Regions from separate parts of the Verrucosispora sp. FIM060022 genome, predicted to be linked through region 2. Evidence: riboswitches for the same ligand, from Rfam matches in the RefSeq annotation. Region 2 holds a riboswitch; each other region holds the start of a gene.
What was found. Region 2 has a riboswitch for cyclic di-AMP ahead of EG812_RS19490 (C40 family peptidase). Riboswitches for the same ligand answer to the same signal wherever they lie in the genome.
Positions count from the first base shown of each region.

Region 1 (2,195 bases), on a different contig from region 2:
CCTGGACGGGAGATCCGCAGGAGCTGAATCGCGCTCGGGAGCAGGCCCTGGGTCGGCGGCCGCGGCACCGGTTCACCCTCACCACCAACTACCGCAACTCGGCGGAGATCTTCGCGGTGGCGGCCGAGGAGATCCGCCGGGTGTACCCGGATCTTCCGCTGCCCACGGCGGTCCGCTCCACCGGAGTCGACCCGGTGCAACTCGTGGTGCCGGCCGCCGAGTTGACGACGAGCGTGGTGTCGGCCGCGGGCACCCTGCTCGGCGAGGTCGAGGGCACCGTCGGGGTGATCACTCCGGTGCCGTGGCGCGACGAGGTGGCGGGCTGGCTCGATGGCCTCGGCGGCGACCGCCTGCAGGTGGTGACGAGCCTGGAGGCCAAGGGCATGGAGTACGACGCGGTGGTGCTCGTCGCGCCGAGTGAGATCCGCGCGGTGCCCGATTCCGGTGTGCGTACGCTCTACGTCGCGCTGTCCCGGGCCACCCAGCGGCTGACCACGGTCGATGTGGCCACCTGACACCGAGCTACCGCCATTTACCAAAAATGATACTTTCGTCCGATTTCCTGGTGACCGGACGAACACCACGAGTCACACCGGCTGCACGGGTCACAGCAGCACCGGTAGGCTCGGACCCGGCCTCCGCCAGGCGGCACCCACCGGTGCCGGCGGTGGTCGCCGCCTAATCGCCCGCAGGGGCGAGCCGGGGAACCATGTTCCTGGGGTGCATCCGCGCACGCGCGGTAGGGATCTTCCGTCCCGAACCCGTCAGCTAACCCGGTCGGCGGCTGACGGAAGGACATGTGCATGCCAGCAGTGGCAACCGTGAAACCGGCCGCCCGAACGGCGGCCCTGATCTGCGCGGCGCTCGCTCTCGCCGTAGGCGTCGCGCTCGTACCCGGCCCGGCCGCGGCACACGGGTTACTGGCGGCGGCTCCCGCCGACGTCGGCGACGAGGGGGGCACCCCGGCGCTGCGCGCCCAACTGGAGGCGGCCAGCAAGGGCTACCTCGACGCCAAGGCCGCGCTGGACCATTCGGTCAAGCGACAGAAGCAACTGGCCGCACAGCTCACCACCACCGAGAACCAACTCACCGAACGCGGTGCCAAGGTCGCCGAGATCGCCGCACAGGCGTACCGCAGCGGCCGGCTCGGTGCGGCGTCAGCGCTGCTCAACAGCGGCTCTCCGGCCGGCTTCATGGACCGGGCGGCGGCGCTGGACGCGGTGGCCGCGAACGAGGAGCGCGCCCTGGGTGAGCTGCGGGCCACCCGCGACGAGGTCAGCAGGACCAAACAGGCGCTGGACGTGGAGGTCCAGGAGCAGCGCAAGCAGGTCGCGGTGATGGCCAAGCGCAAGGACCAGGCCGAGCGGGCGCTGACCGTGGCCAACGAGCGGGCGGAGGCGGCCGAACGCGCCCAGGCCGCCGAACGCGCCGCCCGCACCCCGAGCCGTGGTGGCGGTTCCAGCCCGACGGCCAAGCCCGCGCCCCGCAACTCGGACGGCTCGTGGCCCTCGGAGTCGTGCAGTGTCAACGACCCGACCCCGGCGAACGGCTGCATCACCCCGCGCACGCTGCACGCGCTCAACCAGGCCAAGGCGGCCGGCTTCACCCGGTACGTCTCCTGCTACCGCTCGGGCGGCTCGGGCGAGCACCCCAAGGGTCGGGCCTGCGACTTCGCCGCGCAGAAGAACGGCTTCGGTGGGGTCGCCACGGGCGGCGACCGGACGTACGGCAACAACCTGGCGGCGTACTTCGTCAACAACGCCGACCGGCTCGCCGTGCTCTACGTGATCTGGTACAAGCAGATCTGGCTGCCCAGCAGCGGCTGGAAGTCCTACAGCGGCGGTCGCGGCGACCCGTCCAGCGACCACACCAACCACGTGCACCTGTCGGTGTACTGACCTGTTCACACGACGCCGCCGGGTGGGACTTCCGCCCGGCGGCGTCGCATCGTGCCCGCGAAACGCCCACACTCCCCGCCGGTCGACGCGCGCGGTTCCGCCACCTTGGTTACCGTCTAAGACGGAAGTGGACATTTCGCCACGAAGGGGCGCAACGCGCATGAGACAACCCACCACGCGGTTCACCCGGTCCGGCACCTGCGGGTGGGCCCGGTGACCGGGCACGTCATGGTCTTCGCGCCCACACCGCTGCTGACCGTCACCGTCGACCAGCCCAGCGACGTACCGGAGCTGCAC
Region 1 covers NZ_RQIV01000010.1:170,501-172,695, reverse strand. Annotated here, with positions in the region: gene EG812_RS24010 (HelD family protein) at 1-515, shown strand, start outside; cyclic di-AMP (ydaO/yuaA leader) riboswitch at 666-799, shown strand; gene EG812_RS24005 (coiled-coil domain-containing protein) at 804-1,898, shown strand; gene EG812_RS24000 (1-phosphofructokinase family hexose kinase) at 2,112-2,195, shown strand, end outside.
Region 1: linked by a shared signal. The riboswitch ahead of EG812_RS24005 (coiled-coil domain-containing protein) and the one ahead of EG812_RS19490 (C40 family peptidase) in region 2 are both predicted to bind cyclic di-AMP.

Region 2 (2,195 bases):
AGCTCGCGGCGAAGAAGAAGCAGATCGACGCCAAGATCAAGCAACTTGAGCGGTCGCTGCCGGTGACCACGGTCAAGACCACCAACTGCCCGACCATCAACGGGGTGGTCAGCGCGGCGGCCCGCACCGCCATCAAGGTGGCCTGCGCCCAGGTCGGCAAGCCGTACGTCTGGGGTGCCACCGGCCCGAACTCGTTCGACTGCTCCGGGCTGACCCAGTACGCGTACAAGGCCGCCGGCATCTACCTGACGCACTTCACCGGTGCGCAGTGGAACGAGGGCAAGGCCATTTCCAGGTCTGAGGCCCGCCCCGGCGATCTGGTCTTCTTCCGCAGTGACCTGAGTCACGTCGGCCTCTATCTGGGCAACAATCTGATGGTGCACGCACCCAGAGCGGGCAAACCGGTGAACGTCTCCCCGATCACCACGATGCCGATCGCCGGCTTCCGCCGACCCGGCTGAGCGAGCAGACAGGAACATCACCAGGGCCCTCGGTCAAGCGACCGGGGGCCCTGTTCGTTGTCGGATTTGTGCACCGTGAGTGATGGTGTGGATGTGTTGCGTATCGACGGGGATCGTCCCTACGCTGGGCAATCGTCGGGTCCGATGGCAGTTCCGTCCACCAGGGGCGGTAACGGTCCGACACCGCCGAGTCGCTTGCGCGAGCCGGGGATCCAGGTTCCCGGGGTGAATCCGCGATCACCGCGGTAGGGCGCTCCCTTCCCGCCCGAACCCGTCAGCTAACCCGGTAGGCGGTACGGGAAGAAGGAGTACGGAGCCCGGTGGCACACCATGCCCCGCGGCCACCGTCAGCACGGCCGGCGACGCCCGGCCCGACGACGGCTGCGCCGCGATCCCGCTGGTACCGCTGCACCACCGCACTCGCCGCCCTGTCCGCGACCGCCGTCATGCTGACCGGCGGCGCGACGGCGGCCCACGCCGAGCCGACGGTCGACGCCATCGAGCGCCAGATCGACGCGGACTGGAACCGGCTCGAACCACTCATCGAACGCCACAACGCCACCCGGCAGGATCTCGCCGGCAAGCGCCGGGAGGCCGACGCCCTGGCCGCTCGGATCGCACCGCTTGAGCAGCAGGTCGACGCGGCGATGACCCGGGTCGGCGCGCTGGCGGCACGGGCGTACAAGGGCGGCACGGTCGGTGCCGTCAACGCCCTGCTGGACAGCAGGTCGCCCGGCGAGGTCGTGGAGCAGATCGGCCTGCTCGACCGCTACGCCCACTTCCAGCAACAGGACGTACGCGAGGCGAGCGAACTGCGCGACGAACTCACCACCGCCAAGGCCGGGCTGGAGCGCACCATCGACCAGTTGGCCCGTACCGAGGCCGAGCTCGCGCAGAAGCGCCGCCAGATCGACGCCGAGATCGACCGGTTGCAGCGGCTCCGGCTGCGGGCGTACGGCAATGGAGGCGGCGGCCCGCTGCGCCCGGCGCCCTGCCCGGCCGGCTATCCGGGCGGGCCGGCGGGGGTGGCGGTGAAGTTCGCGTGCGCCCAGATCGGCAAGCCGTACGTGTGGGGGGCCGAGGGACCCCACGCGTACGACTGCTCGGGTCTGATGCTGGCCGCCTGGGCGCGGGCCGGGGTGGCGCTACCGCACAACGCGGCCCGGCAGCGTCAGGTCACCGCGTCGGTCAGCCGCAGCGCCCTACGCCCGGGTGACCTGGTCTTCTACTACCGCGATCTGCACCACGTCGGCATGTACGTGGGTGACGGCTGGGTGGTGCACGCCTCCCGCGCCGGTCAGCCGGTGAAGATGAAACGGATGGACACCAGCCCCATCCACAGCTTCGGCCGACCCGGCTGAGTGTGGTCCTGACTGAGCTTGGGCCTAGCGTTGGCGTGGTCCTGCCGGAGGCGTGGGCCTGGCGTTGGCGTGGTCAGCGGGTCGGCCAGGTGCGCCAGTTCTGCCAGGCCCGGCTCGGCGTCGGCCCGCGCTGCCCCTGGTAGCGGGAGCCGTAGACGGCCGATCCGTACGGGTGCTCGGCCGGCGAGGAGAGCCGGAAGATGCAGAGCTGACCGATCTTCATGCCGGGCCAGAGGGTGATCGGCAGGTTCGCCACGTTGGACAGTTCCAGCGTGACGTGCCCGGAGAAGCCGGGGTCGATGAAGCCGGCGGTGGAGTGGGTGAGCAGGCCCAGGCGCCCCAGGCTGGACTTGCCTTCCAGTCGACCGGCCAA
Region 2 covers NZ_RQIV01000007.1:91,518-93,712, reverse strand. Annotated here, with positions in the region: gene EG812_RS19495 (C40 family peptidase) at 1-461, shown strand, start outside; cyclic di-AMP (ydaO/yuaA leader) riboswitch at 636-769, shown strand; gene EG812_RS19490 (C40 family peptidase) at 782-1,822, shown strand; gene dcd (dCTP deaminase) at 1,896-2,195, opposite strand, start outside.

Region 3 (2,195 bases), on a different contig from region 2:
GTGCTCCCACTTGTCACCCGGTCGGTAACAGCCGACGAACCGGTTGAAACCGGCGCGCTTGACCTCCTTGTACATGTGCAGGGTGCGCGCCGTGATGCAGCCGGACGTGGTCGGGTCGTTCTGGTTGCACGATTCGGGCTTCCAGCCGCCGTCGGCTGCCCGGTTGGGACCGGGCCGGGCGACCGGAGAGGTGGCGGCCACCAGGCCGCCGGTGAGACCGACGCCACCGACCAGGCGGAGCGACTTCTCCGCGTCGCTCTTCTTGCGGGCCATGTCGTTGGTCAGCTTCTGCTGCTCGCGTACCTCGGCGTCGAGCGCCAGTTTGGCCGTCTCGGCGCGGCGCTTGACCGCGTTGACCTCACCCAGCTTCTTGCTGTTGACCAGGTTCAACTCGTCGAGCGCGGCGGCGCGGTGGATGAACGAGTCGGGGGCGTTGCTCTGCAACAGCATGGCGATCGCGCCCACCCGGCCGGTCCGGTACGACTGGGTGGCGATCTCGGCGACCTGTGGGGCGAGGGCGTCCAGGTCCGCCTCGGCGCGGCGGACCTCGACGGCGAGCTTGAGCTGCTTCTTCTTGGACTTTTCCAGCTTGGACTTGGCCTTGGTGTAGTCCCGGTTCGTCGCCTCGATCAGCTCGTTGAGCATCGGCGGGTCGTCGTCATGGCCGGCCGGTTTGGGGGGCTTCGGCGCAGCCGCCGCCGGCAGCGGGCCGGCGAAGACGGCGAACGCGGCGAACACGGCCACCACGGGCGTCAACCAGCGGCGTAGGGGTGCCGTCACTGTCTTCCCTTCCATCGACCGCCGACCGGGTTAGCTGACGGGTTCGGGACGGAAGTGGCCCCTACCGCTGGTGCGGATTCACCCCACGTACCTGGGTTCCCGGCTCGCCTGGTGGCGATTGGGCGGTGGCACCGCAGGCGCCGGTGCGCGCCTTCGGCGGTGACCGGCAGTGAGGTTACCCGACGGTCGGTCTGGTCCTCTACGCGCCGAACCCGGCAAGATGTGTCATTTCGTAATCGCACTGGGTGACGAGTGACACGCTTGTCGATCCTTTCGGTCGGCGTGCTCACGTTGAGGAGTGTCACCATGGGGTGTCGGTGCTCCTGTCCGGTTCGGGCCACTCCGAACGGGTGGCGGGGGGCGTGTGACGGGGACGCGGTGTGCTGAGGGCCTGGAGCGTCTCGGCCCGGTCCGTCGCCGGTCGCGGCTGGGCGACGGCCACGTCGTCGGGTGCTCCGGGTGCCGCGTTCGCCCCGGTGCGGCGCCGTCCGGCGGTGGTCACCACCGTGGCCAGGGCGGTGGTCAGCGGTACGGCGGCGATCAGCCCGAGCGTGGCCACCACGCTGCGGACGATCTCCTGGGCGAGGAACTCGCTTGTCACGATCTGACCCAGCGCGCGGGAGTCGGCGGTGAGCAGGAGCAGCAGCGGCAGCGACGCGCCGGCGTACGCCAGGACGATGGTGTTCACCACCGAGGCGATGTGCGCCCGGCCCACCCGGGTCGCCGAGCGGTACAACTCGCGGCGGGACATGTTCGGGTTGGCGTGCGCCAACTCGGTGACCGCTGCGGCCTGGGTGACCGTGACGTCGTCCAGGACGCCCAGTGACCCGATGATGATGCCGGCCAGCAGCAGGCCGTGCAGGTCGACGTCGCCCCGGAACATCGACAGGGTGGTGGCGTCCTCGCTGCCGAAGCCGGTCAGGTGGGTGGCGTTGGTGGCGGCCAGGCCGAGCAACCCGGTGAGTACGAGCGCGCCGAGGGTGCCGAGTACGGCGACCGAGGTCTGCGCGGACACCCCGTGCGTCAGGTACAGCACCACGAACATGATCAACGCGGCGCCGACGATGGCGACCACCAGCGGCGGCTGACCGGCGCTGATGCCGGGCAGCACGAAGGTGAGCAGGATGGCGAAGCTGGCCGCCAGGCCGGCCAGGGCGGCCAGCCCACGCAGTCGTCCGAAGGCGACGATGGCGGCGGCGAAGAGCACCCCCAGCCAGATCAGTGGCGTACCGCGCTGGTGCTCGGCGATGTTGTAGGTGCTGATCGCCGGGTCCTCCGGGTCGATCAACGAGACCAGGATGACATCGTCGTCGACGCTGACCGAGGGTGCGCCCGGCCCGGCCGGGATGGGGGTGTCCACGTGCTGGCCGGCGTCCGGGCCGTCCTGTACCCGTACCGTGACGGTGCCGCACGGG
Region 3 covers NZ_RQIV01000004.1:18,149-20,343, forward strand. Annotated here, with positions in the region: gene EG812_RS13390 (coiled-coil domain-containing protein) at 1-780, opposite strand, end outside; cyclic di-AMP (ydaO/yuaA leader) riboswitch at 785-915, opposite strand; gene EG812_RS13395 (YibE/F family protein) at 1,082-2,195, opposite strand, start outside.
Region 3: linked by a shared signal. The riboswitch ahead of EG812_RS13390 (coiled-coil domain-containing protein) and the one ahead of EG812_RS19490 (C40 family peptidase) in region 2 are both predicted to bind cyclic di-AMP.